2 linked regions of the Teredinibacter purpureus genome follow. The protein of the gene in region 1 interacts with the protein of each later gene in a pairwise test. Links are inferred from orthologs where the notes say so. Each region holds a gene or a part of one and is shown on either strand. Other genes may lie near its edges.

Region 1 (11,150 bases):
CACATTCAGTAAACTCGACTTGCTTCGCCAATGGTTTTATTGGTACCGGCCCTTCGCAGTCTGTCTGCCCGTAGCTCCGAGTACGGCAAATTTAGTTTTGTCTGAGTGTGTAAGTGGTTGTTATCGGTTTGTTATCGGCAGCGTTGTCAATTGGCCGTTGTTGCGAGCAGCGAAGCTAATGGAAAGTGGCCGAACAAATTTTATTCTAACCCTGGTAACCAAGGTGCAACACGACTGTGAATAAGAACAGACCTGTTAATCTGGATCTCTCAACTATTAAGTTTCCTGTAACGGCAATTGTCTCCATATTGCATCGCGTCTCCGGTGTGGTAATGCTAGGCGGTGTGATCGTATTGCTTTATATGCTTGATATGAGTTTGTCCTCCGAAAAATCCTACGACGAATTAGCAAGCTTGATGGCGCTGCCATGGGCAAAACTAATTTTATGGGCTGTGCTATCTGCACTGGCTTATCACTTTGTTGCCGGTGTTAGGCATCTTATTATGGACTTAGGTGTAGGTGAGTCACTAGAAGGTGGAAAGCTTGGCGCCAAGATCTCCATATTCCTTTCTGTTGTGTTAATCATTTCTGCGGGGTTCTGGGTATGGTAACGGCCGTAACAACTTGGGGGCGCAGCGGCCTCTACGACTGGCTCGTGCAGCGTTTTAGTGCTGTTGTTCTTGCCGCTTATACTGTTTTGGTGGTGGGCTTTATAGTGTTTCATCCGGGCATGACGTTTGATGACTGGTCGGGATTGTACGGCCAGCTGTGGATGCGCGTATTCAGCCTTTTAGTTTTAGTGTGCACTATCGCGCATGGTTGGATTGGTTTGTGGGGTGTTCTCACAGACTATGTCACAACACGTATGATGGGTCGCTCTGCTTTAGCGCTACGTATGTTTATATTATTTTTCTATGCACTAATCAATGTTGGTTTCCTCGTTTGGGGCGTTGAGATTTTGTGGGGGTTCAATTAATGGGTAACATCCGAACAATTTCATTCGACGGTATTGTGATTGGTGGCGGTGGCGCAGGTATGCGTGCAGCGTTACAGATGGCGCAATCAGGTTTTAAGACCGCCGTGGTCACTAAGGTCTTTCCTACACGGTCTCATACGGTATCGGCTCAAGGCGGTATTACTTGCGCTATTGGTAGCTCAGACCCAGAAGATGATTGGCGCTGGCATATGTATGACACCGTTAAAGGCTCCGATTATATTGGCGATCAGGATGCCATTGAATATATGTGTTCGGTAGGCCCAGAGGCGGTCTTTGAGTTGGAACATATGGGCTTGCCGTTTTCTCGTACAGACGATGGTCGTATATACCAGCGGCCGTTTGGGGGGCAATCTAAGGACTTTGGCCGAGGTGGTCAGGCGGCTCGGACGTGCGCAGCGGCAGATCGTACGGGTCACGCTTTATTGCATGCGCTTTATCAAGGCAATGTTAAGAACGACACCGTTTTCTTGAATGAGTGGTTTGCTGTTGATTTAGTTAAAAACCAAGATGGCGCGGTATGTGGTGTTATCGCTATTAATATGGAAGACGGTGAAGTCGTCTATATCAAGTCTAAAGCCACGGTTCTTGCAACGGGTGGTGCCGGTCGAATATTTGCTTCTACTACCAATGCACATATCAATACCGGTGACGGTATTGGCATGGCGCTGCGTAGTGGTTTTCCTGTGCAAGATATTGAAATGTGGCAGTTCCATCCAACAGGTATTCACGGTGCTGGTGTGTTAGTTACTGAAGGCTGTCGAGGCGAAGGTGGATATCTTGTCAACAAAGATGGTGAGCGTTTTATGGAGCGCTATGCGCCGAACGCGAAAGATTTGGCCGGTCGTGATGTAGTTGCTCGCTCTATGGTATTAGAAATATTGGCGGGGCGTGGCTGCGGTGAAAATGGCGATCATGTGTTTTTAAAGTTGGATCACTTGGGCGCCGATACTCTTAATCAGCGTTTGCCGGGGATCTTAGAGCTTTCTAGAACATTTGCGCATGCAGACCCCATTAAAGAACCTATTCCTGTTGTTCCAACGTGCCACTACATGATGGGCGGTATTCCCACCAATGTTAATGGCCAAGTGCTAACGCAGAATGAAAAAGGCGAAGACACCGTTGTTGAAGGCTTCTACGCATGTGGTGAAGTTGCTTGTGTATCGGTTCACGGCGCTAACCGTTTAGGCGGTAATTCATTACTGGATCTTGTGGTGTTTGGGCGCGCTTCTGGTCTCTATATTGAGAAAGCATTACGCGAGGGTATTGAGCTTAGAGACCCCAGCGCGTCAGATATGGATGCCGCGATGTCTCGATTGAACAAGGTTAATACAAGTACTTCCGGTGAGAATGCAACAGTTCTTCGGGCTGAGCTGCAAGCTATCATGCAAAATCACTTTGGTGTTTTCCGTAAAGGTGAGTTTATGCAGGAAGGTATTAAAAAGTTGGCGGCGTTACGTTCTCGTATTGAAAACGTATCGTTATCAGATAAAAGTAACGCCTTTAATACTGCGCGTATTGAAGCGTTGGAAGTTCAAAACCTATTTGAAGTTGCTGAGGCCACGGCTATCGCAGCCGAAGAGCGAAAGGAGTCTCGTGGTGCGCATGCAAGGGAAGATTTCCAGGAACGCGACGATAAAAATTGGTTGTGCCACTCCATGTACTTCCCTGGAGAAAAGCGTGTGACTAAGCGTGACGTGAATTTCACGCCGAAAACAATGGAAGCCTTCGAACCTAAAGTTCGTACCTACTAGAGATAGGGTGCAAAAGACTATGCTGAAAGTTGAAGTTTATCGCTACAATCCTGAAACGGACAAAGAACCCTATATGCAAACCTATGAGCTAGATACTCAAGGTAGAGACCTTATGGTCTTGGACGTGTTAGAAATGCTGAAGGGGGAGGATCCCTCTCTAACGTTCCGACGTTCTTGTCGAGAGGGCGTTTGTGGCTCTGATGGTGTGAATATTTCAGGTAAAAATGGGCTAGCCTGTGTAACGCCATTATCGGAATGTGTCAAAAAGAACAAATTGGTATTGCGTCCACTACCTGGCTTGCCCGTTATTCGTGATTTAATCATCGATATGAGTCAGTTTTATGCTCAATTTCGTAAGGTTGACCCTTTTCTTCAAAATGACGCTCCAGCACCGGCAATTGAGCGGCTTCAGTCTCCTGAAGAGCGCGAAAAGTTAGACGGGCTATATGAGTGTATTTTGTGCGCTTGCTGTTCAACAAGTTGCCCGTCATTTTGGTGGAACCCCGATAAATTTATTGGCCCTGCAGGCTTGTTGCAGGCCTATCGGTTCTTGGCCGATAGTCGTGATACGGCTACTGAGGAGCGTCTAAGTAAATTAGATGACCCGTTTAGTGTATTCCGCTGTCATGGCATCCAAAACTGTGTTGATGTATGCCCGAAGGGCTTAAATCCTACACGCGCCATCGGTCATATCCGAAGCATGCTGTTGCATCGTGGCACTTAGAAGGCTCAATTGACCGGAATGGTTAAATTGAAGGGGTAGGGTGTCGGTATGGCACCTGCTCAATTTAAGTTGGCGGAGCTTAGTGGTTTTCACTACTTCGGTTTCTTCGATAATAGAGATTCGAGTTTTTGTACTGATTAGCTTGAGCGCTAATTTGAATGAAAAATGATTATTGAGTTCGTGCTTGCACTCTTAACTTCGCAAGCTTTTCTACGCGGTGACTAAAACCATGCAAGAAAGTTTAATGGAGGCACTCTGGAAAACGGGCCACATATCCGGTAGCAATGCTGCATACGTGGAAGACGTTTACGAGTCATATTTACAGGACCCTAACTCTGTGCCGGAAGAGTGGCGAGAGTATTTCGAAAAGCTTCCCACCGTTAATGGTGGTACAGGGGTTGATGTACGCCATTCTGAAATTATTGAATATTTTGAATTACTGGGTCGTAACCGCGCTCGCCCAATGGTTGCCCCAGGTGAAGGTGCTGCCAATATTGCCCATGAGCGTAAGCAAGTTGAGGTTGTTCAGCTGGTTAATGCTTATCGGTTAAGTGGCCATCAAAAAGCCAAGTTAGACCCTTTAAACTTACGCGAAAGACGCAGCCCGCAAGATCTTGATTTGGGGTTTCATGGTCTAAACACAGCAGATCTAGATTCTGTGTTTCAAACCGGCGATTTGTCGTTTGGTTATCAAGAAGCCTCTCTTAGCGAAATTATTTCCGATTTGGAGAAAACATACTGCGGTACGATCGGTGCCGAAGTTATGCATATCACGAATTATGAAGAGCGTAGGTGGTTGTTGCAGCGCTTAGAGGGCAGTCGATCTTGTCCTGATTTTGGCGAGAAAACAAAGCTTCATTTGCTGCGTCGATTGACCGCTGCTGAAGGGTTGGAACGCCATTTAGACAGTAAGTACCCTGGAACGAAACGTTTTGGTCTTGAAGGTGGTGAGAGCCTAATACCGTTATTGGATACGCTCATTAATCGTTGTGGCGGCTATGGGGCAAAAGAAATGGTTATTGGAATGGCTCACCGTGGCCGTCTCAATACGTTAGTAAATGTTTTAGGTAAAAACCCTGTTGCGTTATTTGATGAATTTGAAGGTAAGAAGTTAGTCGATACTTCTGGTGATGTTAAGTACCACCAGGGTTTCTCTTCGAATGTTATGACGCCCGGTGGCGAAATGCACCTTGCTCTGGCCTTTAACCCATCTCACCTTGAAATTGTTGCGCCTGTTGTAGAAGGTTCTGTTCGAGCACGACAAGATCGTCGATTTGACACTAAGGGTAACAACGTTGTCCCCGTTGTGATCCATGGCGACGCTGCGTTTGCTGGGCAGGGTGTTGTGATGGAAACATTCCAAATGTCACAAACTCGCGCCTACAAAACTGGCGGTACGATGCACCTGGTTATTAATAACCAAGTAGGTTTTACTACTAGCCTGAAAGAGGATTCTCGTTCTACCGAGTATGCAACAGACGTTGCTAAAATGATCGAAGCCCCAATCTTTCACGTCAATGGCGATGATCCAGAGGCCGTAGCGTTTTTAGCGAATTTGGCGGCAGATTACCGTAACGAGTTTGCAAAAGATGTTGTCGTGGATTTAGTGTGTTATCGCCGTCGCGGACACAACGAGACGGATGAGCCTTCTGCTACGCAGCCTCTAATGTATAAAGCTATTCGAGCGCAAAAAACAACGCGTACGCTTTATGCCGAACAGTTGGTGAACGAAGGTGTTTTAAGTGCAGAAGAATCCAATACGATGTCTAACGATTATAGGGCAGCATTGGATCGTGGAGAGCACGTTGCACAAGGTCTTGTCAGCGAGCCAGATTCTTCCTTGTTTGTTGATTGGGCTCCCTATATTGGCCATGATTGGCAAACACCTTACGATAGTACTTATCCCATTCAAGAGCTACAGGCGCTCGCTGAACAAATAAGTCATATTCCTGATGGCGTTCAAGTACAGCGTCAAGTATCAAAAATATACGACGATCGGCGGAAAATGGCTGGTGGTGCATTACCCATTAATTGGGGTATGGCCGAGACGCTTGCCTACGCGACCTTGTTAAAACAAGATTACGCTATACGTTTGACCGGGCAAGATGTCGGTCGAGGTACGTTCTCGCACCGTCATGCTGTGATCCATAATCAGAAAGATGGTGAAAGTTATATTCCTTTGCAGAATGTAAAGCCCGACCAACCAGAATTTGATATTTACGACTCTTTCTTGTCAGAAGAAGCGGTATTGGCTTTTGAGTATGGTTACGCTACAACAACGCCTGGCAAAATGGTTATTTGGGAAGCGCAATTTGGTGATTTCGCAAACGGCGCACAGGTCGTTATCGATCAGTTTATTACCAGTGGCGAACATAAATGGCAGCGCTTATGTGGTTTAACTATGTTACTGCCGCACGGTTATGAAGGGCAGGGGCCAGAGCATTCGTCTGCACGTTTAGAACGATTTATGCAGCTTTGTGCCGAGCATAATATACAAATTTGTATACCGACGACTCCTGCGCAGGTTTATCACATGTTACGTCGCCAAGCGATTCGTTACATGCGTAGGCCACTTGTTGTTATGAGCCCAAAATGGATTCTTCGGCATAAGTTAGCGACCTCTTCGTTGGAAGAGCTGGCCAACGGCACCTTCCAGAGCGTGATTAGCGATGAAAAAGTAGCCGGTGAAAATGCCAAGCGCGTAATTTTGTGCAGCGGTAAAGTTTATTATCATTTGCTCGAAGCTCGTGAGGAGCGCGAACAAGATGACGTGGCTCTGGTGCGCATAGAGCAGTTATATCCTTTTCCTGAAGAAGATCTGCGGGTTGCGTTGAAACCTTACGGGCATGTTAATGATGTCGTATGGTGTCAAGAAGAACCCATGAATCAGGGCGCATGGTATGCCAGTCAGCACCGTATGCGAAGGGTGGTTGAACGCGTTAACGAAGATGCATACTTGCGTTATGTTGGTCGTGCGTCATCGTCAGCTCCTGCGGCAGGTTATATGTCGACCCACCTAGATGAACTGAATAAATTTGTAAATGCAGCATTGGATACGAGTGTTTAAAATCGTTCGTTGATCCACGTTTATTAATCATTGTTTATTACGAGTAACGACTTTTTAGCTAATAAGCGACAAGGACACATTTGAAAATGAGTAACGAAATCAAAGTCCCTACGTTTCCTGAATCTGTACAGGAAGGCACCATTGCAACTTGGCACAAACAGCCCGGCGAAGCATTTTCTCGCGACGAGGTTATTGTTGATATCGAGACCGATAAGGTTGTGCAAGAAGTGCCTGCTCCGGCAGATGGTGTATTGAAAGAGATCCTAAAACAAGAAGGCGATATCGTTACGAGTAACGAGATTATTGCAACCTTTAGTGAAGGCGGTGCAGGTGCTGCACCCGCGGGCAACTCAGAGCCTGCTACAGCAACGAATTCTGCTGAAGCATCGGAAATTATTGCTGCACCGGCGGCTAAAAAATTAGCGGATGAAAAGGGCATTAATCTATCGGACGTTACTGGTACAGGTAAAGGTGGTCGCATCACTAAAGAGGATGTTGCCAATTATAAGGTTAGCGCACCGGTAGAAGTAAAAGCGGCGGTTGCTGCTCCGGTAAAAATTGCATCAGTGCCAGAGCCAATGGCTCCGATCACAGGTGAACGCATTGAAAAACGTGTACCAATGACACGTTTGCGCACTCGAATTGCCGAACGTTTATTGGATGCGACGCAAAATACCGCAATGTTAACGACTTTTAATGAAGTTAACATGGGCCCGATAATGGAGCTTCGCAAGCAATACAAAGATCGTTTTGAAAAAGTGCATAACGGAACGCGTTTGGGTTTTATGGGGTTCTTTGTGAAATCTGCCGTTGAAGCCTTACGTCGTATTCCTGCGGTTAATGCGTCTATTGACGGAAACGATATTGTTTATCATGGTTACCAAGATATTGGCGTTGCGGTTTCTACTCAGAAAGGGTTGGTAGTACCGGTATTACGCAATGTTGAACATATGAGCATTGCCGAAATTGAAAATGGTGTACGCGACTTTGGTTTGCGTGGTCGCGACGGTAAAATTGGCATTGACGAGATGCTGGGTGGTACTTTCACTATCACCAATGGTGGTGTATTTGGTTCGTTATTGTCCACCCCTATATTAAACCCACCGCAGGCCGCAATTTTGGGTATGCATAAAATCCAAGATCGGCCTATGGCGGTAGATGGGGAAGTGAAAATTCTACCGATGATGTATTTGGCTCTGTCATACGATCATCGCATTATTGACGGAAAAGAAGCTGTTCAATTCTTGGTTGCGATTAAAGATATGATCGAAGATCCAGCGCGTATTTTGTTAGAGCTATAGTCCTACGTTATTAAATACGGGTTGGCAGCGTAGCCAGCCCGGTTTTCAATTATTCTAAAATTGCATATACATTACTTTTGGGGTTCATCCTATGTCTGACAAATACGACGTTATCGTTATCGGTTCTGGTCCTGCCGGCTATGTCGCCGCTATACGTGCTGCACAGCTCGGTCTGAAGGTCGCTTGTATCGAAAAGTGGAAAGGAAAAGATGGAAAAGGCGTTAACGGTGGCACTTGTCTAAACGTTGGTTGTATTCCTTCTAAGGCCTTACTCGACAGCTCTCATAAATTCCATGAGGCGAATTCAGCATTTGCGGGTCACGGTATCACTACTGGCGATATTAATATTGATGTACCGTCAATGATCGAGCGAAAAGAGCGCATCGTTAAGCAAATGGCCGGTGGTGTATCGGGCTTGTTTAAAGCCAATAAAGTGACCTCGTTATTTGGAACCGGTAAATTATTAGCAAATCGTAAAGTGTCGTATGTTAATTTTGAAGGCAAAGAGCAAATTTTGGATGCTGAAAATGTCATTTTAGCGTCTGGCTCTATCCCAGTCGCAATACCGGTAGCACCTGTTGATGAAGATGTCATTGTCGATTCTACCGGCGCACTGATTTTTCAAGAAGTACCGAAACGCTTAGGTGTAATCGGTGCTGGAGTTATCGGTTTGGAGTTAAGCAGTGTCTGGAGCCGCTTGGGCTCTAAAGTTGTTCTGCTCGAAGCGATGGATACCTTTTTAGCGATAATGGATCAGCAAATTGCTAAAGAAGCTCAAAAGATCTACAAGAAGCAACATTTGGATATTCGCTTAGGTTGCCGTGTTACGGGTACCGAAGTTGTGGTATCAAAAGGCGCTAAAGAAGTTGTTGTTACTTATACCGATAAAGACGGCAATGAAGCTACAGAAACGTTCGACAAATTAATTGTATGTGTAGGGCGTCGTCCGTTTACAGACGGTTTGCTAGCAGACGACAGTGGTGTAAAGCTGGATGAGCGTGGTTCTATTTATGCGAATGACCTGTGTTCTACTAGTGCGCCAGGCGTTTGGGCTATTGGTGATGTTGTGCGTGGGCCAATGCTTGCGCATAAAGGTTCGGAAGAAGGTGTAATGGTCGCAGAGCGCATCGCAGGCCAAAAGACCGTTATGAATTACGATATTATTCCTAACGTAATTTATACCCATCCAGAAATTGCAGCGGTTGGGCGTACGGAAGAACAAATTAAAGCTGACGGCGAACCCTATAATGTTGGCACCTTTCCGTTTATGGCCATTGGCCGTGCGGTAGCTGCTGATGAATCGGATGGCATGGTTAAAATAATTGCCCATGCTGAAACCGACCGCGTATTGGGCGCTCATATTGTTGGCCCATGCGCGCCTGACTTGGTGCAACAAGTTGCTATTGCCATGGAATTTGGCTCAAGTGCAGAAGATATTGGTATGACTGTGTTCGGGCATCCAACATTCTCTGAAGCAGTTAAGGAAGCGGCATTAGCAGTTAATGGGCATGCGATTCACATGCCCAACCGAAAAAAACGCAAATAGCAAAACAATAAAGCGTACCTAAATACCGGTCGGCCCAAAAAGTCGGCGGGATCGATTTAATAACTGTTCCTCGCACGGCTTGAACAGCTTGCTAGGGAACTATGGGAAGCAACAATGAATTTACATGAGTATCAGGGTAAGCAGCTATTTGCTGAATACGGTTTGCCTGTATCAAAAGGGATCGCCGCTGAAACACCGGCAGAGGCCGCTAATGCTGTAGACGTATTAGGCGGTAAGAAGTGGGTCGTAAAGGCGCAGGTTCACGCGGGTGGTCGAGGTAAGGCGGGCGGTGTGAAGCTTGTATCTTCTAAAGCTGAAATAGAAGCGTTCGCTCAGCAGTGGCTAGGCCAAAACTTGGTGACCTATCAAACGGACGAGAACGGGCAGCCGGTTAGTCGTATTTTGGTTGAAGATTGTACTGATATTGAGCAAGAATTATATCTGGGGGCTGTTGTCGACCGTTCAACACGGCGTATTGTTTTTATGGCGTCTACGGAAGGCGGCGTAGAGATTGAAAAAGTAGCCGAAGAAACACCAGAAAAGATTTTGAAAGCGGAAATAGATCCGTTAACAGGTGCTCAGCCTTATCAGGGGCGTGAGTTAGCGTTTAAGCTTGGATTAAACGGCAAGCAAGTTAAGCAATTTACACAAATTTTTCTTGGCTTAGCCAAAATGTTTCAAGAGAAAGATTTGGCGTTATTAGAAATTAACCCACTTGTTATCACGACCGAAGGTAACCTGCATTGCTTAGACGCAAAAATTAATATTGACGGTAATGCTATGTACCGTCAGCCTGCTCTAAAAGAAATGCACGATCCTTCACAAGAAGATGAGCGTGAAGCGCATGCTGCAAAATGGGAACTCAACTACGTAGCTCTCGATGGCAATATCGGGTGTATGGTTAACGGCGCAGGTTTGGCGATGGGCACAATGGATATCGTTAAATTGCACGGTGGAGAACCCGCTAACTTCCTTGATGTGGGTGGCGGCGCGACGAAAGAACGCGTTGTAGAAGCGTTTAAAATTATTTTATCGGATCAAAATGTATCGGCGGTGTTGATTAATATCTTTGGCGGTATTGTACGTTGTGATTTGATTGCTGAGGGCGTTATTGGTGCTGTTGAAGAAGTTGGCGTGAAAATTCCAGTGGTGTGTCGTTTAGAAGGAAATAATGCTGAAGTAGGGGCCAAGGTTCTCGCTGATAGTGGTTTGAATATTATCGCTGCCACCAGTTTGACTGATGCCGCACAACAAGTCGTAAAAGCTGCGGAGGCCAAATAATGAGCGTTCTAATCGATAAAAACACTAAAGTACTTTGTCAGGGGTTTACCGGTTCACAAGGTACATTCCATTCAGAGCAGGCCATTGAGTACGGCACTAAAATGGTTGGCGGAGTTACGCCAGGAAAAGGCGGCCAAACGCATTTGGGGTTGCCTGTTTTTAATACCATGCTTGAAGCCGTTGCGGCTACTGGCGCTGATGCATCGGTTATTTATGTGCCTGCACCATTCTGCAAAGATTCTATATTAGAAGCGGCAAATAGCGGTGTGAAATTGGTAGTGTGTATTACTGAAGGTATACCCACTCTCGATATGCTTGAGTGTAAAGTAAAGTGCGATGAGCTTGGTGTACAGCTGATTGGCCCTAACTGCCCCGGCGTGATTACGCCTGGTGAATGTAAAATTGGTATCATGCCTGGACATATCCATTTGCCGGGTAAGGTTGGCATTGTTTCACGCTCCGGTACATTAACGTATGAAGCGG
Region 2 (10,606 bases), 620 kb from region 1 along the record:
GATCAAACGGCAAGCTGTAATGGTCGACTATTAGGGAAGCCTGGCAACGTAACAAGCGCACAAGAGCAACTATCTCACTGCCAAGGCAATGTGGTCATGTTTTATACGGCTCTTGCGCTTTACGATAGCGACTCAAAAACTACGCTTGCAGACACAACCACCACCGAAGTAAAGTTCCGCTCGCTCACCCGCCAGCAAATAAATACATATATAGAGAAAGAGCAACCTCTCGATTGCGCAGGCAGCTTCAAGTGCGAAGGGCTCGGCATTAGCTTATTCGACTACATCCGTAGCGATGACCCATCAGCATTAATAGGCCTACCGCTCATTCGCTTAACAAGCTTTTTAAATCAGTTTGGCGCAAGCCCTCTATAAACACACCCAAACGAACACGATTCGCAACACGATACCCTTATGATTCAACTGCAGAAAGTCAGCCTTCAACTGGGCCAAAAGTTCTTACTCGACAATACCGACCTAACAATTTTCCCCGGTCAAAAATGGGGCGTTGTCGGTGCTAATGGCAGCGGTAAATCCACACTATTTAAACTACTGCTCCGTGAGCTAGCAGAAGACGCCGGCAATATTCAAATACCTTCCGAATGGCAGTTAGCGCATATGGCGCAAGAAATATTAGCGACCGACCGCAAAGCCATCGACTATATTATTGATGGCGACCGCCCCCTGCGCAAACTTGAATCTGATATTGAAAACAGCGTACACGACGGAGCAAAGCTCGCCCAACTCTACCAGCAACTCGAAATAATCGATGGCTACACGGCTAACACACGTGCCGAACGACTGCTTCACGGGCTAGGATTTAAAACCGAAGACAGCCAGAAAACCGTTAAGGATTTTTCCGGTGGCTGGCGAATTCGGTTAAACCTCGCGCGCGCATTAATGTGTCGCTCAGACTTATTACTGCTAGACGAACCAACCAACCACTTAGACCTAGATGCCACACTATGGCTGGAGCAGTGGCTTAAAAACTATAAGGGCACACTACTGATCATTTCACACGATCGTGATTTTCTCGACAATCTCGCAGACAGCATTGTGCATATCGAACACCAAAAGCTAAACACCTACACCGGTAACTACTCATCCTTCGAACGACAGCGCTCCGAAAGGCTCGCCCAACAATCCGCCGAGTTTGAAAAACAGCAAGTCCGCATCGCCGAAATTGAAAACTTTGTGCGGCGTTTCCGCGCCAAGGCTACCAAAGCCAAGCAGGCACAAAGCCGCCTTAAAGAGCTGGAGCGCATGGAGAAAATAGCGCCGGCGCATGTTGACTCGCCGTTTTCATTTAGCTTCCCAACACCCGACAAGCTTCCACAAACAATGCTCACGCTCGACCGCGTAAACATTGGCTACGAATCCAACACCATCGTAAACAATGTGGAACTCAGCCTTCTCGCCAGCAGCCGTATAGGACTACTGGGCCACAATGGAGCAGGCAAAAGCTCTTTAATGAAAACCCTTGCGGGCGCGTTACCGCCCATAGCCGGCACGATACATGAGGGCACACACTTAAAATGCGGGTACTTTGCACAACACCAGCTAGAGGCCTTAGATTTACACGCGTCCTCCGCGCTGCACCTCCAGCGCCTAACACCCAAGGCAAGCGAACAGGAAATCCGCAATTTTCTTGGCGGTTTTGGCTTTCAGGGCGATAGAGCATTTGAGGTTATCGAACATTTCTCTGGAGGAGAAAAAGCCAGGCTCGCGCTCGCCGTACTGGCATGGCAAAAACCCAACCTATTATTGCTCGACGAACCCACCAACCACCTCGATTTAGACATGAGGCACGCCTTAACACTCGCCCTACAAGCTTGGGAAGGCGGCCTAGTTATCGTATCGCACGACCGCCACCTGCTACGCACCACCGTAGATGATTTTATATTGGTCGACCAAGGTAAAGCGGCCAACTTCGATGGAACGCTCGACGATTACCAGCAATGGCTACTGAATAACGATCGAGAAGAACCCTCTAATGAAGAAGCAACACACAGCATTTCATCAAAACAAGAGAAAAAAGAACTTAGGCAACAACAGGCCGCCATTCGACAGCAACTCACGCCTTTCACGAAAAAGCTCAATCAACTCGAAAAAAAGCTAGCCAAAACTACTAAGGCATTGGCCGAGATTGAAACTCAACTAGCCGACCCGGCGCTATACGCCGAAAAAAATAACCTGCTCGCCGAACTCCTCAAACAACAAGGCGAGCTTAAAAAAGAAGAAGAAAATATTGAAACCGAATGGATGACGATAAGTGAAGAAAAAGAAAACTTAGAAACAACACTCGGACTCTAGCGCAACATACTGCCGAATACCTGCATTCAAACCATAACAACAGACATAAAAAAACCCGAGGCCGCGAAGCCTCGGGTTTTTTTATGTTAAGAGAGGAAACCCTCCCTTAGAGCGTTGCCATTAGTCCCAAAGAACATCCAACAAGCTCCACTTAGTTTCGTCGAAACCAAGCCAAGTTCCCCATCCGCCAGAATTATCGGTTGGGTGATAAGCGTGCTCATACAAGCCACCAGTGTCGCCAGACTCTGGGTTAATTGACCAGTAACATGCTTCGATATTACGCTCAGCCATGTAACCGATAAACTCTTGCTGCCACTGCTGATCTGGGCTATCTGTGATGTGGCTCCAACGATCCATATCACGTTCGCTAGATCCGTCTGGCCAGTTCAAGTGTCCACCAAACTCACCAACAACAATCGCGTAACCTTGATCTTTCAGGTAACCGAAATGCTCTTCCCAACCTGGGCGCAACGTTTCACCGTCAATCACAATAGCACAACCAGCATCGCCAGCTTCGTCACCTTCAAGACCTTCACATGCTGGATCAGCTGGATCCATAAACATACGCTGTACGAATACAGATGGGCCGTAGGTGTGAGGAGAGTAAACAATCTGAGACTTAGGTACGTCTGGAATGTTGTCGCCAGCTTCAAATAAGTTCTCACCCCAGTTCGGGTTACTGAACTCGTCACCGTGTGGAACAGGTGTCTTAGAGTCTGGAGTTCCATCCTGAGCACCAGCGTTAGCTGAAATACCCTGAACGAAGATCAACAAGTTAGGGTTAACTTCGTTGATTGCTTGATAAGCTTGCTCAGTCAAGGTTTTCCACTCTTCCCAAGTGTAATCCCATGGCTCGTTGAAAATATCGATACCAATGATGTTATCAACATTTAACTGCGTAGATAAACCAGCAAGTTCACGCAAGTTATCAAGCCAAATTTGAGTATTGTAAGCCTGAATATCCGTTACTGTATCGGGGTTACCGCTAGCAGCACAAGACCACTCTTCACGAGTAAAGTCATAGTTATCGCGATCAGCATCCGCATACGGAGGACGTGCATCTATACGGCCCGCACGCCAGCCAACGTAGTTTGAACAAGAGTGAACATCGAGCATTACTTCAAGATTGTTCTCATCAGCTTGAACAATGAAATCTTCCATTGCTTGACGAGCATTATCTTGACGAACAGATTCGTGGTTCTTCAGAACGCTGCCAGTACCCTGTGAATCACTTGGATCCAAAGTCTGAGGTACAACAGGGAAACGAATCACGTTAATACCGCGCTCAGTAATTTCGTCCATAGTCTGCTGAATATCACGTGAATGATCATCGGCCCAAGACATGTTACCTACGTACAATTCCATAGGTGCTCCGCCTGGGTTAGTGTCATCATCATTTGGCTCATGACGACCCTCTAGACCAAACCAGCTACCACACTGAACAGGGAATACTTCACCGTTCTTAGTGATCTGGCCACTGTCGTTTACACGGAACAAAGCATTATCACCAGGTTCGCCAGAAGGAGTAGCCGTTGGCACTGGAGTAGGCTCGCCGCTTGGCGTAGACGTTGGCTCAGCAGTTGGTACTGCAGTAGGCTCTGGAGTGCCACCACAATCTGACACTACACCACCTGAACCGCCGTTTTGGCTTTCACAGGTGCTACGACCAATACAGCTAGCGTTATTTTCCCAGCCCCATCCAGTTGAGTTTTCACAAATAGGATAAGTGCTTTCGCTATACCACTGACAAACTTCAACACACTGACCTGGATCATTAGTGGGCACAGCAGTCGGCTCAGCAGTCGGCTCAGCAGTCGGCTCAGCAGTTGGCTCAGCAGTCGGCTCAGCAGTCGGCTCAGCAGTTGGCTCAGCAGTTGGCTCAGCAGTTGGCTCAGCAGTTGGCTCAGCAGTTGGCTCAGCAGTTGGCTCAGCAGTTGGCTCAGCAGTTGGCTCAGCAGTTGGCGAAACGCCATCAGCAGAACAACCTAAAACAGAAATGCTTCCGTTAGAGCTACCCTGAAAACCGAAGCTTACAGTTTGCCCATCACCTAAATTACCGTTCCAGCTAATATTGGATGCAGAAAGAGTATTGCCTGAAGCGCTTAAATCGGCATTCCAGCTATTAGTTACTTGCGGAGCCGCATCAAATTCTACATTGATTGCCCAGCTGCTTACAGAAGAACCAGTATTGGTTACTTCAACGTTAGCCTGGTAACCACTTGTCCACTGATTAAGATAAGTTACTTCACACGAAATATCAGCAAGAGCCAATGGCGACATAACTACCGCCAGCGCGGCGCTGGCCGTTCGCAAAGGTCTAAATAGATTATTTATTTTCATTTTTCGTCCTTCAAGGGTTCGAATGATTGTTTTTCGCAAAACACAATACCCACTGGAATCATATTGATCGGGATGATTTGTAGCTTTTGATAAGCAGCAAAAAACTGATAAATTTTTACCGCATCAATAGCATCGGCCGACTTCATAGGTCTAAGCCATAAAAAAACAACATTGAAATTTCTTTTTTATTACAAACCGATTTCCAAGATTATTATTATTAGGAAATTATTGGTATTTGCTTGCCGAAAAATGAGAGCATAAAAACCTGAACTTTTGGCTTACATTTATATTCACCTCATGCAATGCCACAGAACAGATTACGGCTGACCGATTTATTATTTTATTCGGCTCACACCTCTCACTGGCAACAAATATGTTAACCGAATCAAATAGGGGGTGGTAGAAATTGATGGCGGAAAAAGGACTAAATACACAGAAGATTGTTATGATATATGCTACTTATTCTATTAAAGTATTAACTGCATGTATTTTTACTTTGTTTGATTATTAGGTGACACCTATTACGCTATTTTTTAGGTATACAGCTAAGTGATGTGAAAATTAATAAAAGTGTGGACAACGTTTTTACCCCCTAATACTTTAAGCGTAAGGGAAGCTTTTTATCAGACAATACGAAAAAGAACTGGGACGCCAGAAATATACGTTATGGACAAACCGCTAACCCTAAAGTGCTACAGGCAAAAAACATAACAAAGCCAAACCTCCATTACGAGGCTTGACTTTACAGAAAAAACACCAACCGCTTAACGTGTTAAGCAGTGGGTGTTTGACCGCTATAGCATATCGAGCAAGCTCCACTTGCGCTCATCGAAGCCGCCCCACTCGCCCCATCCAGACTCATTGTCACGAGGATCATAGGCATGCTCATATAGCCCACCAGTATCGCCTGACTCTGGGTTAATCGACCAGTAACAGCTCTGAATGTTTTTACGCGACATATAGTTCACAAAAGCATTCTGCCACTCTTGGTCAATCCCTGGAGAGATATGATCCCAACGGTCTTGATCACGGATGCTAGCCTTATTTGGCCAATCCATATTGCCACCCCACTCACCTACGACCATGGCATAACCCATATCGCGCAGATAACCAAAGTGCTCTTCCCAGCCCTGCTCAAGAAGATCGGCGTTTATCACAATACTACAGCCGTTATCGCCAGCTTCATCACCTTCCAAACCTTCACACTCGGGCTCGGACGGATCCATAAACATACGCTGAACAAACACTGAAGGCCCGTAAGTATGTGGAGAGAACACTAGCTGCTCTTTAGGGATATCGATTGGGTTATCGCCGGCTTCAAATAAGTTTTCGCCCCAGTTAGGGTTAGAAAACTCTTCACCATGCGGCACGTCAATCTTATCATCTGGATTACCATCCTGGTTTCCAGCAGATGCGGATATACCCTGAACAAATAGAAGAATATTAGGGTTCACACCGTTAATCGCTTGGTACGCATTTTCCGTTAGCGTCTTCCACTCATCCCACGTGTAATCCCAAGGCTCGTTGAAAATATCGATACCAATAATATTATCAACACCTAACTCTTCCGATAAACCGGCTAGCTCGCGCAACGTATCCAACCAAGCCGCTTCACCATAAGCCTGTGCATTCGTCACAGAACTAGGGTTACCACTTGCAGCACAAGAGGAATCTTCGCGAACGAAGTCATAGTTATCACGATCAGCATCCACATACGGAGGACGAGCATCCAAACGACCGGCTCTCCACCCTACGTAGTTAGAGCAAGAGTGGATATCAAGCATAATTTCAATGCCATTCTCGTCCGCCTGAATAATAAACTCTTCCATTGCTAGTCGAGCATTATCCACGAGAACCGATTCATGATTCTTTAAGGCATCACCGGAGCCTTGAGGATCATTAGGATCAAGTGTTTGCGGTGCAATCGGGAAGCGTACAACGTTAATACCGCGCGCCGTAATCTCATCCATTGTTTGCTGGATAGTACGAGAGTTATCGTCTGCCCAAAAGGTGTTACCCACATAGAGTTCCATTGGGGCGCCACTTGGGTTCGTCTCATCATCTGAAGGCTCATGACGACCCTCTAAACCAAACCAGCTACCACACTGAACAGGGAAAATTTCTCCGTTCTTTGTAATATTGCCGGAATCATCCACACGGAATAGCGCATTACCACCAGCCGTTGACGACGAGCTTGAACTCGTTGAGCTGCTTGTTGAACTGCTCGTGGAGCTACTAGTAGAACTAGAAGAACTACTCGTAGAGGAGCTAGTAGAGCTAGACGTACTGCTAGAGCTGCTTGGGCAAGACGAGATTATTCCGCCTTCCGTACCGCCCTGTCCCTCACAGGTAGAGCGACCTATACAGCTACTATTGTTTTCCCAGCCCCAACCACTATCTTGATTTTGACACAAAGGCCATTCGCCATCGCCATACCACTGACAAGACTCTTCACCAGAACACTGGCTGCTTGACGAGGAGCTCGATACACTAGAACTTGACGAACTAGACACGCTAGAACTTGACGAACTAGACACGCTAGAGCTAGATGAACTAGAGACACTTGAGCTAGACGAGCTGCTAGAAGAACTAGAACCCGTTGAGTCGCCCACGCAACCAGGAATGGACAGGTTACCGTTACCGCCCCCTTGGAACCCAAAACTAGCTGACTGGCCGTCACCCAAACTACCGTTCCAACTTATATTCGTCGCAGTAACAGTGTTACCAGACGTGCTTAGGTTAGCATTCCAGCTATTACTCACTTGAGGTGAAGCATCAAAATTAAGGGCAATACTCCAACTACTCACGGATGAACCGCTATTCGTAACAGTAACATTCGCCTGATAGCCACTACTCCACTGATTAAAATAGGTGACTTCACACGAAACATCTGCAAGCACACTCGGCGACAAAATAAACGCCAATGCAGCACTTGCCGTTCGCAAGGGTTTAAACAGGTTTGTTATTTTCATTTTTCGTCCTCTGAGGGTATCGAATGATTATTTTCGAAAACATGATATTAATGATTAGATCCACTATGGAACTTGAATAAAGAACCGGAATTTGAACAAGTAAAAGAACGCTTCTCAAGCCGGCCCGCAGAACCAGCCTTTTGACTAAAACCTACAAAGCAAGGAAGCAACACACTTACCACGCTCAGCAATCAAACGGCATCCATTTTATTTTTATTAGATGGATTTAAAGGGGCTCACACGCTGAAAACAAAAAGAGGGGAAATAAAAAACAAAAATTATTGTTATTATTAATTTGCAAATCAAAATTTTTAGACTAGCGAAATTTCGACTTATTTTACAAACCCTTCCCTAAACAGCGTCGAATATGTTAACGGAATTACAAAGCCTTCGATATGAATTCGAGTGCCAAATCAGCACCTACAACACCAGTTTATGACGCAATTCTTCTGCTTATTGGCAAAAGAAATTACGGAAATATATTAATATTATAAATTCTGATTTTACAATGGCGCTCATTACGAAAGGTATCCTCTACCATTAGATAAGCTTAAGCGGGAATGACAATAAATAATGCGGGAAGCGATGCCCAACCATCATCAGGCACAACCAAATAGACATTTAACAAACCAAACTGACATACAAAAATGCCGGCTAGACGCCGGCATTCACGAAACACTTAACATGACGACTTTATACCTATTCAGCACACCCCTGTTCGCCCTCAGGCAACCGCTCTATTCGTATATTAGCAATGCTTAGGGTCATCTTCCCCTCCGTTGAGATGGAAAGAGGTGAGCTTATCTTTGACAAGTCGAAATCATCGCTCTTAAAACAATTTAATGGAATAGGCATAGAAAACCATTTCTTCTTCGGAGATTTCCGTAAAGTTGCACCAATCTCAAATTCAGCTCTACAAGGATACCCGCAATCCATACCAACGCTCACCGCTTTACTAGGTGTTTTATCAATTTTCAGGTCAAATACAATTGCTGCTGCATTTTCTACGGCCGAAAGATTAATAGCCTTTCCCGAAACTGAAAACTATCCTTTTTTCTTCGTACGATTCCAAATAACTTGCACGGCATCATCATCTCGGACATACGCCGTCGGTAACACCTCGACCTTTCCACCCTTAGACTTCGCCTTAAAATCAATGGCCTTTTCGCCCGACCAATCTGCTGGGTCCGAAACAGACAATCCCCACTCACCCATCATACTGCCATTCACGTAATAGAAAAAATTCGGGTTCAAAGCTGTCTGCGCATTCACCGAGTGGGGCAATACCAACATCAGGATGCCCACCCAAAAGCTTAAGCGAACACTCCCAACCACACGCTGCATAATGGTAGTACTTTTCATATTATTCACCTTTAAATTTTTCTATTGATAAACCAGACTAATGACGTCATAACCCACCAATTACACGACAATAAAATGCTTTTTTCAAGCAATCAAAGCCTGCACAACCAATAAAACCAGAATAGCGAGCCATTCATTGAGTAAGCAAATTTGGGTATAGCGACCGGCGCGCCCGTTCTGTAACCCAGAGCGGGCAATAAACGATAAACCACTAAAGCGCGGCTAGAGATTTCTCCCAAAACTCGGCGGTGCCCGCCTCGCCTGCCAATTGATAGGGCTGAAAACCAAACTTTTCATACAAACGTTTAGCCGGTGTATTATGGGTCAGCACCTCCAAGGTTAACTTACAGCAACCCGATCGCAGAGCAACGGCGGTCGTTGCCTCTAATAAGGCCTTACCGACACCTAACTTTCGCGCGGCAGGTACGACATAAACATCATGTAAATTTAAAACAGGTTTTAAATAAAAAGTAGAAAAAGACGTAATAGACGTTGCAATGCCTAAGGGCAAATTACTGCTCTCCTTTGAGAAAGCCAATACCGTAACAGCGTGACCAAACGTCTCAAGAGCTTTACTTATTTTCGCGCAATGCTCCCTAGGCAAAGCGCTCCCTCCTCCCATCAAATCACCAGAATAGCCCTGCATCAGATCTGCAATAGCCGCCTGATGACAAGTATTCGAATAGTCAGCTACTAGCACATCACAATGCTCATTCAATTGCCTTGCCACTCCAAAATACGAGAAAAATCATCGATACACATCACCGGGCTATAAGGTTTCAAACGGTCAATATGATGAGCACCAAAACTTACCGCTATACGCGGCATATCAATCGCTTCAGCCATCGCCATATCGTATTCTGTATCGCCTATCATCACCGCATTATTTACATCACAGTTGAATTCATTCAATAGTTCCAACAACATTTGGGGGTTGGGTTTTGAGGCGGTTTCGTCAGCACAACGACTACCATGAAAGAATTTATCCAAGTCCAATTTTTTTAGTACTCTATCCAACCCTCGGCGACTCTTACCTGTCGCCACAGTTAGAGTATGGCCGTCATTAGCAAGCGCCTGCATCGTCTCCATCGCCCCCTTAAAAAAAGGTGAAGGCGTACTGTCGGCATCCACAAAAAAAGCCGAATAACCCGTTCTAACATCGTCCAATTGCTGTGCGGTAATGCTCGGGTACAGCGAACGAATGGCTTCCGGCAAACCTAACCCTATTATGTTCTTTATGGCATCATCACTTTTCTCGCCCAAACCAACGGCGTCAGTCGCCGACCGCATACAACGGACAATTTTCGCAGCAGAATCGCTAATTGTTCCATCCCAATCAAAAATATACAGCACATCTACTCCAAATTATTAAGTACAGTTTGCAACTCTGAAGGTAGCGGCGCTTTCACCTGTAAACGGCCAGCGCCTTCAGGCAATGGAAACGATAGGGACGCAGCGTGCAAAAATAGACGCTTACTCCCAGCCGATTTCATTTGCCGGTTAAAATCTTCATCCCCGTATTTTTCATCCCCAACGAGTGGGTGCCCCTTGTGTAATGCATGCACACGAATCTGATGAGTACGTCCGGTAATGGGCCTTGCTTCTATCAATGTTGACTC

What was found.
Region 2: the proteins of H5647_RS13410 (region 1) and H5647_RS16145 interact in binary tests that used the Escherichia coli proteins (3 or more experiments, as listed by UniProt). The link is inferred for Teredinibacter purpureus from one-to-one orthologs.

Annotation. Positions count from the first base shown.
Region 1 is NZ_CP060092.1:3,039,393-3,050,542, forward strand. What follows is about bases 3,333-6,739. They hold H5647_RS13410 (2-oxoglutarate dehydrogenase E1 component), read left to right. Parts: upstream 3,333-3,701; coding sequence 3,702-6,539; downstream 6,540-6,739. Other genes in these bases: H5647_RS13405 (succinate dehydrogenase iron-sulfur subunit), read left to right, coding at 3,333-3,472; odhB (2-oxoglutarate dehydrogenase complex dihydrolipoyllysine-residue succinyltransferase), read left to right, coding at 6,626-6,739. Outside these bases: sdhC (succinate dehydrogenase, cytochrome b556 subunit), read left to right, coding at 237-611; sdhD (succinate dehydrogenase, hydrophobic membrane anchor protein), read left to right, coding at 605-976; sdhA (succinate dehydrogenase flavoprotein subunit), read left to right, coding at 976-2,748; more of H5647_RS13405, read left to right, coding at 2,768-3,332; more of odhB, read left to right, coding at 6,740-7,840; lpdA (dihydrolipoyl dehydrogenase), read left to right, coding at 7,932-9,386; sucC (ADP-forming succinate--CoA ligase subunit beta), read left to right, coding at 9,501-10,667; sucD (succinate--CoA ligase subunit alpha), read left to right, coding at 10,667-11,150. UniProt on the Escherichia coli protein: E1 component of the 2-oxoglutarate dehydrogenase (OGDH) complex which catalyzes the decarboxylation of 2-oxoglutarate, the first step in the conversion of 2-oxoglutarate to succinyl-CoA and CO(2).
Region 2 is NZ_CP060092.1:3,662,043-3,672,648, forward strand. The notes cover bases 1-2,863. They hold H5647_RS16145 (ATP-binding cassette domain-containing protein), read left to right. Parts: upstream 1-414; coding sequence 415-2,313; downstream 2,314-2,863. Other genes in these bases: H5647_RS16140 (Maf family protein), read left to right, coding at 1-375; H5647_RS22570 (cellulase family glycosylhydrolase), read right to left, coding at 2,434-2,863. Outside these bases: more of H5647_RS22570, read right to left, coding at 2,864-4,653; H5647_RS16155 (hypothetical protein), read right to left, coding at 4,650-4,799; H5647_RS16160 (cellulase family glycosylhydrolase), read right to left, coding at 5,448-7,625; H5647_RS22490 (putative glycoside hydrolase), read right to left, coding at 8,325-8,648; H5647_RS16170 (hypothetical protein), read right to left, coding at 8,670-8,987; H5647_RS16175 (GNAT family N-acetyltransferase), read right to left, coding at 9,199-9,705; H5647_RS16180 (HAD-IA family hydrolase), read right to left, coding at 9,702-10,340; 23S rRNA pseudouridine(955/2504/2580) synthase RluC, read right to left, coding at 10,343-10,606. UniProt on the Escherichia coli protein: Genetic data indicate it may be involved in ribosome assembly or function.